Regions from separate parts of the Streptomyces sp. NPDC051322 genome, predicted to be linked through region 1. Evidence: riboswitches for the same ligand, from Rfam matches in the RefSeq annotation. Region 1 holds a riboswitch; the other holds the start of a gene.
What was found. Region 1 has a riboswitch for glycine ahead of gcvT (glycine cleavage system aminomethyltransferase GcvT). Riboswitches for the same ligand answer to the same signal wherever they lie in the genome.

Region 1 (3,845 bases):
CTTGAGCGCGGCCGCGATGATGTCCGCGACCTCGGTGAAGTCCGCCGCCTGGAATCCGCGGGTGGCCAGGGCCGGCGTACCGATCCGCAGGCCCGATGTGACCATCGGCGGGCGGGGGTCGTTCGGGATGGCGTTGCGGTTGACCGTGATGCCGACCTCGTGGAGGCGGTCCTCGGCCTGCTGGCCGTCCAGCTCGGAGTTGCGCAGGTCGACGAGGACCAGGTGCACGTCCGTACCGCCGGAGAGCACCGAGACGCCGTGTTCGGTGACGTCGGCCTGCACCAGGCGCTCCGCCAGGATGCGGGCACCGTCCAGGGTGCGCTGCTGGCGGTCCTTGAAGTCGTCGGTCGCCGCGACCTTGAAGGAGACCGCCTTGGCCGCGATCACATGCTCCAGCGGGCCACCCTGCTGACCGGGGAAGACCGCGGAGTTGATCTTCTTGGCGAGCTCGGCGGTGGAGAGGATCACGCCACCGCGCGGGCCGCCGAGGGTCTTGTGCGTGGTGGTGGTGACGACGTGCGCGTGTGGGACCGGGGAGGGGTGCAGACCCGCGGCCACCAGGCCGGCGAAGTGCGCCATGTCGACCATCAGGTACGCGCCGACCTCGTCGGCGATCTTCCGGAACGCGGCGAAGTCCAGCTGCCGGGGGTAGGCGGACCAGCCGGCCACGATCAGTTTCGGCTGGGACTCCTTGGCGAGGCGGGCGACCTCGGCCATGTCGACCTCGCCGGTCTGCTCGTCGACGTGGTAGGCGACCACGTTGTAGAGCTTGCCGGAGAAGTTGATCTTCATGCCGTGGGTCAGGTGCCCGCCGTGTGCGAGGTTCAGGCCCATGATCGTGTCACCGGGCTTGAGCAGCGCGAACATGGCGGCGGCGTTGGCCTGGGCACCCGAGTGCGGCTGCACGTTCGCGTGCTCGGCGCCGAAGAGCGCCTTCACCCGGTCGATGGCGATCTGCTCGATGACATCGACGTGCTCGCAGCCGCCGTAGTAGCGGCGGCCGGGGTAGCCCTCGGCGTACTTGTTGGTGAGGACCGAGCCCTGGGCCTCCATGACGGCGACCGGAGCGAAGTTCTCCGAGGCGATCATTTCGAGGGTGGACTGCTGGCGGTCCAGCTCGGCGTCGACAGCGGCGGCGACGTCCGGGTCGAGCTCATGGAGGGAGGAGTTCAGAAGCGACATCAAAAGTCCCTAGTTGCCGGCGGAGAGAGCGTCGTACTCGTCGGCGGAGAGCAGATCGTCCGGCTCACCGGTGACGCGCACCTTGAACAGCCAACCGCCCTCGAAGGGGGCGGTGTTCACCAGCGACGGGTCGTCGATGACGTCCTGATTGACCTCGGTGATCTCACCGGAGACCGGTGCGTACAGGTCGCTGACCGACTTGGTCGACTCCAGCTCACCGCAGGTCTCGCCCGCGGTCACCGTGGAGCCGGCCTCAGGGAGCTGTGCGTAGACGACGTCGCCGAGCGCGTTGGCCGCGAACTCGGTGATGCCGACCGTCGAGACGCCGTCCTCGGCGCCCGACAGCCACTCGTGCTCCTTGCTGTAACGCAGCTGCTGGGGGTTGCTCATGACCTGATTCTCCCGGATGCGGTGGAGTGCTGATGAACGGATGTCTTGAGTGCTGAGATGAAGGCGGGACCCGGAGGGGTGTGCTGGGTCACTTCTGGCGCTTGTAGAAGGGGAGCGCCACGACCTCGTACGGCTCATGCGTACCGCGAATGTCCACGCCCACGCCGGAGGTGCCCGGCTCGGCGTGTGCCGCGTCGACGTAGGCCATGGCGATCGGCTTGCCGATGGTGGGCGAGGGGGCGCCCGATGTGACCTCGCCGATCACCCGGCCTTCGGCGACGACCGGATAGCCCGCCCGGGGGACCCGGCGGCCCTCGGCGATCAGGCCGACCAGCTTGCGCGGCGGGTTCGAGGACGCCCGCTCGGCGGCGGCCTCCAGGGCGGTGCGCCCGACGAAGTCGCCCTCCTTCTCGAACTTGACGACCCTGCCGAGACCGGCGTCGAAGGGCGTCAGCGCGGTGGTCAGCTCGTGCCCGTAGAGCGGCATGCCCGCCTCCAGGCGCAGCGTGTCGCGGCAGGAGAGACCACAGGGAACCAGACCCACCGGGGCGCCGGCCTCGGTCAGTGCCTGCCACACCTTCTCGGCGTCGGACGGGGCGACGAACAACTCGAAGCCGTCCTCGCCGGTGTAGCCGGTACGGGCGATCAGCGCGGGGACGCCGGCGACCGTGCCGGGCAGGCCGGCGTAGTACTTCAGTCCGTCCAGGTCGGCGTCGGTCACCGACTTCAGGATGCCGGGGGACTCCGGGCCCTGCACCGCGATCAGGGCATACGCGTCGCGGTCGTCCCGCACCTCGGCGTCGAAGCCCGACGAACGCTCCACCAGTGCGTCCAGCACGGTCTGCGCGTTGCCCGCATTGGCCACGACCAGGTATTCGCTTTCGGCCAGCCGGTAGACGATCAGGTCATCGAGGATCCCGCCGTCCTCCCGGCAGATCATCGTGTAGCGGGCCCGGCCCGCGCCGACGGTGCCGATGTTGCCGACCAGCGCGTGGTTCAGCAGATCCACGGCCTGCGCGCCGGTGATGGTGATCTCGCCCATGTGCGAGAGGTCGAAGAGTCCGGCGCGGGTCCGTACGGCGTTGTGCTCGTCGCGTTCACTGGCGTACCGCAGCGGCATGTCCCAGCCCGCGAAGTCGGTCATCGTGGCGCCCAGCGAACGGTGCAGGGCGTCGAGCGCTGTGTGGCGCGGGGTGGGGTCGGGGGTGGTGCTCATATGTGGGGCTCCCGGGGCATGACAGGCGAGGGTGATTCCTCCCCATCTGTCATCGGAACCTGAGAGGTTCGCCGGCGCCTGTTGAGAAGGCTCGGCTTGCACCTTGGGTGGGACCGCACGGCGGCGGCCCGCTTTTCAGATCTGCCTCGTCCGCGCGGTACGGGGCCTGAGAGATTACAAGGGAGGGACTTGCTCCTTCGGCGCCCCGGCAACTGACCGGGGACTCTCCCGCGCGGATTCGAACGGCCTGTATGGAGTTGGCGCGCACATCATCGCACGGCGGGTGCGACCGGCAAATCACTTGTCCCGCATTACCGTTTCTTTACACTTCTTGGGCAGGGGTTCACTGCGGGACGGGCGGCCTGACGGGGGACCCGACGGGCGTCCCTACGGGGGGAGCGGTCATGACGGGGCAGACACAGGGCGCGGTGACACCGTTGAGGAGTCCGGCTTTACCGGCCGGCGGGCCGGGCGCGTCGGCACGGGAGGCGATGGGCCGTCCGCCAGGGCCGGTGACAGCGCCCACCGTCCGCGATCTGCGGGACCGGGCCGGCCACAGCCCGTACGGCCTGCACTTCGCGCCGGGGGACGTGGTGGTTGTGTCCGGTCTGCCCGGCAGCGGCAAATCCACCCTGCTGAACCGGGCCGCCGCGGCCCACCGCATCGACTCGCAGGACGCACGGGAGCGCTGGGAGGTCCGGATGCCCCGCTTTCTGCCCTACTGGAGCTACCGACCGCTGGTGCGGATCGCGCATTACGCGGGGCTGTGGCGGGCGCTGCGCTCCGGCGAGAGCGTCGTCGTGCACGACTGCGGCACCCAGGCCTGGGTGCGCGGCCGGCTCGCCCGCGCGGCCCGGCGGCGCGGCTGCGCACTGCATCTGCTGCTGCTCGACGTGACGCCGGATGTGGCGCGGGCCGGACAGACCGAGCGGGGCCGGGGCGTCTCCGCGTACGCCTTCGCCAGGCACCGGCGGGCGATCGGCCGACTGGTGCGCGACGCGGAGAGCGAACGGCTGCCCGCCGGCTGCGGCTCGGCGGTGCTGCTCGACCGTGCGGC
Region 2 (3,845 bases), on a different contig from region 1:
GGGATCATGCCCCGGTCCAGCGCGTAGTCCCGGTCGGCGAGTTTGCGCAGGTAGCGCAGCATCGCTGTCTCGGAGCGGTGCTGGTGGAAGACGGGGTGGGTGAGTACCGCGTCCTGGCGCAGCAGCCCCTGCGGCAGCGCGTCGGGCGTGGCCCCGTCGAGTGCCTCGATGTCGCAGTCGGCACCGAACGCCGCCCAGACGGCGGCGAGCTGGGCACGGGTGGTGGTCTCGTCGCAGGAGATGGACACCCGGTCGGCGTCGACCCGGCGCAGATTGACCCCGCCCTCACGGGCAGCGGCGACCACCTCGTCGGCCTTTCCGCCGGTCCGGACGCTCACCGTGTCGAAGTACTCGGCGTGCACCACGTCGACGCCTGCCTCGCGCAGTCCGCCGGCCAGGATCGCCGCGTAGCGGTGGGTGCGGCGGGCGATGTCCCGCAGGCCGTCGGGCCCGTGGTACACCGCGTACATCCCCGCCATCACCGCGAGCAGCACCTGCGCGGTGCAGATGTTGCTGGTGGCCTTCTCCCGGCGGATGTGCTGCTCACGCGTCTGGAGGGCCAGTCGGTACGCCTTGTTGCCGTCGGCGTCCACCGAAACCCCCACGAGCCGACCGGGCAGGCTGCGGGCGAACTTCTCGCGTACGGCCATGAACCCGGCGTGCGGGCCGCCGAAGCCCATCGGCACGCCGAAGCGCTGGGTGGTGCCCACCGCGATGTCGGCGCCGACTTCACCGGGCGAGGTGAGCAGCGTCAGCGCGAGCAGATCGGCGGCCACGGTGACGATCGCCCCTAGCTCGTGCGCCTGCTCCACGACCGGCCGGATGTTCTGTACGCGGCCGGAGGCGCCCGGGTACTGCAGCAGCACGCCGAACACCCCGCGCTCGGCCACCTCGGCCGGAATACCGTCGCTCAGATCGGCGACCACGACCTCCACACCGGCCGGCTCGGCTCGGGTCTCGATCACCGCCACCGTCTGCGGCAGCGCGTCGGCGTGGACCAGGAAGACACCGTTCTTCACCTTGCCGACCCGGCGGGCGAGTGACATCGCCTCGGCGGCCGCGGTGCCCTCGTCGAGCAGCGAGGCGCCCGATGTGGGCAGCCCGGTGAGATCGGCGACCACGGTCTGGAAGTTGAGCAGCGCCTCGAGGCGGCCCTGCGAGATCTCCGGCTGGTAGGGCGTGTACGCGGTGTACCAGGCCGGGTTCTCCATGACATTGCGGAGGATCACCGGCGGCGTGAAGGTGCCGTAGTAGCCGAGCCCGATCATCGGGGCCATCACCCGGTTGCGGTCGGCAAGGGAGCGAAGCTCCGCTAGTACCTCGGCCTCGGTCCGGGCCTCGGGGAGCCGCAGCTCGTCGGCGCTCCTGATCACTTCGGGCACCGCGGCGGAGGTGAGCTCGTCCAGCGAGCCGTAACCGACATGGGCGAGCATCTTGGCCTGGGCGCCGGCGTCGGGCCCGATGTGGCGCTGCTCGAAGGGGATGCCACGCTCCAGCCGGGAGAGCGGAGTACGGTCGGCGGTCATATGGGAGGCCTCCTGGTCGATACGACCTGCGAGAGGTACCGCGGCACGGGTACCCGGACGGCCTCCCCCTCTGTCATCTCAACCTGAGAGTTTCACCGGCCGTCCGGGGACGTGCCGGCTTTCACCGTCGGTGAGGAGGGGTTCCGGACGTGCCCGTCCGATGCCCGCCCCTGCTTTCCAGAGTGACCTCGTCCGTGCGGTACGTGTGCCTGAGAGATTCCGGGGAGGATTTGCTCCTTCGGCGCCTCCGGACACTTCCTCCGGAGGACTCTCCCGCGCGGGGTCAGTAGCCACTGGCCAGCCTACCAGCGCCGCAGATCCACTGTGTTCGAGTGGCCGATGCCCGGCATCTGCACTTCTGTAGGGGATACGGATCCGTGGGGGTGCAGATCCGTGGGGGATGTTCCGAGCAGTTGCGACCAGTTGGAGGGACCGTGCAGACCGACATCGATCCGCGCAACCTGATCGGCCGCAAGGCATTCGACCGCAACGGTCTCAAGATAGGCACGGTGGACGAGGTCTATCTCGACGACGCCACGGGGTCACCCGAATGGGCGGCCGTCCGCACCGGCCTGTTCAGCAGGGACGCCTTCGTGCCGCTGGCACCCAGCGAGGTGGTGCAGGAGGCGCTGCGGGTCCCCTTCGACCGGACTCTGATCAAGGACGCGCCGGATTTCGGTGTCGGCCGGCATCTCTCCCCGGAACAGGAGCTTCAGCTCTACCACCACTACGGTCTCGATGTCTCGGCACCGGCTCCCACACCGTCCCCCGACCGTGACTTCGGCCGGCTCGCCGGCGGCGAAGGCTGATCGTCCGGCTCGGCCTCGACCACCCGCACCAGCGGCAGCGGCTCCGACGGTTCCAGATCGGGGTCGTCGACGCCGAACGTCCGCACCCGGCCCGGCCCCGCCGACCACGGCTCCTCGAACCGCACCGTCACCCGCCCCACTCCGCTGCCCTGCACCCACCCGGCCCCGTACGCGCTGTGCCGCACATCATGCCCGGCGGGCCAACGGCGCGGGGCGGGCGGCTGTGGCTCCTCGGCCGGTGTCTCGTCGGTGCTCGGGAGGGCCGCTTCGCCTTCCGGCTCCGGTTCTGCGGCGCGTTCGGCGGCGGCCTGGGCGAACAGATCCTCCTGGGTGAAGTCGGCGAGCCCGGTGACGCCCACACCCAGCAGCCTGACCCCTCCCGTGGTGTCCACCGCCTCGAGCAACCGGCTGGCGGCCTCACGCACCACGGAAGGGTCGTCGGTGGGCCCGCGGAGGGTCTCGGAACGCGTCAGCGTGGAGAAGTCGTATCTGCGCACCTTGAGGACCACTGTCCGGCCCGAGCGCCCCGCAGCGCGCAACCGCTGCACACACCGGTCCGCCAGCCGGCCGACCTCCGACTTCACCCGCAGCCTGTCGTGCAGATCCACGTCGAAGGTGTCCTCGACGGAGACCGACTTGGCGTCCCGCTCGGCGACCACGGGGCGGTCGTCGTACCCGACCGCCATCCGGTACAGCGATCCGCCGTGCGCCTTGCCGAGCAGTCGCACCAATTCGCCTTCGCCGGCCTCCGTCAGGTGCGAGACCGTCGTCATCCCGGCCCGCCTCAGGTGTTCGCCGGTGGCGGGGCCCACGCCCGGCAGCGTACGCACGCTCAGCGGGGCCAGCAGTTCCCGCTCGGTGCCCGGTTCGATCAGTACCAGTCCGTCCGGCTTGGCCCGCTCGGAGCCGATCTTGGCCAGCATCTTGGAACCGGCCAGGCCGACCGATCCACTGAGCCCCGTGACCACCAGGATGTCTCTGCGCAACTGCTCGCCGACGCACCGCGCGGACGTCGTGTCGTCGGCCACCCCGCCGGCTTCCAGATCGACGAAGGCCTCGTCGAGGCTCAGCGGTTCGACGAGCGGGGAGAGCCGTCCGAGCAGCTCCATCACCTGGTTGCTCACCTCGCGGTACAGGGTGAACCGTGGCACCAGATAGGCCGCGTTAGGACACAGCCGACGGGCCTGCGCCATCGGCATCGCCGAGTGGACCCCGAAGCGGCGGGCCTCGTACGAAGCGGTGGAGACGACGCCGCGTGGGCCGAGTCCGCCGACGACCACCGGCTTTCCGCGCAGGCTCGGCTTCGCCGCCTGTTCCGCGGCGGCGAAGAAGGCATCCATGTCCAGATGCAGAATGGTGGGCGCGGCTCTCACACCACCGATGCTGCCCTATGGCACTGACAATGGGGCTGCCGCGCAGCCGTGGCCTCTCAGACGGCGCGGTTACGCCGTCTGGCCAGTTCGTCCGCGGGGTTGTGGCCGATCAGTGTCTCGCCGGTGTCGATCCGCTC

Region 2: another riboswitch for glycine. It lies ahead of gcvP (aminomethyl-transferring glycine dehydrogenase); the one in region 1 lies ahead of gcvT (glycine cleavage system aminomethyltransferase GcvT).

The regions. Positions count from the first base shown of each region.
Region 1 covers NZ_JBFBAK010000008.1:146,760-150,604, forward strand. Annotated here, with positions in the region: gene glyA (serine hydroxymethyltransferase) at 1-1,182, opposite strand, end outside; gene gcvH (glycine cleavage system protein GcvH) at 1,192-1,572, opposite strand; gene gcvT (glycine cleavage system aminomethyltransferase GcvT) at 1,661-2,788, opposite strand; glycine riboswitch at 2,934-3,029, opposite strand; gene AB0436_RS19960 (AAA family ATPase) at 3,280-3,845, shown strand, end outside.
Region 2 covers NZ_JBFBAK010000004.1:455,804-459,648, forward strand. Annotated here, with positions in the region: gene gcvP (aminomethyl-transferring glycine dehydrogenase) at 1-1,526, opposite strand, end outside; glycine riboswitch at 1,714-1,812, opposite strand; gene AB0436_RS13285 (PRC-barrel domain-containing protein) at 1,961-2,335, shown strand; gene AB0436_RS13290 (DNA polymerase IV) at 2,254-3,708, opposite strand; gene AB0436_RS13295 (MerR family transcriptional regulator) at 3,765-3,845, opposite strand, start outside.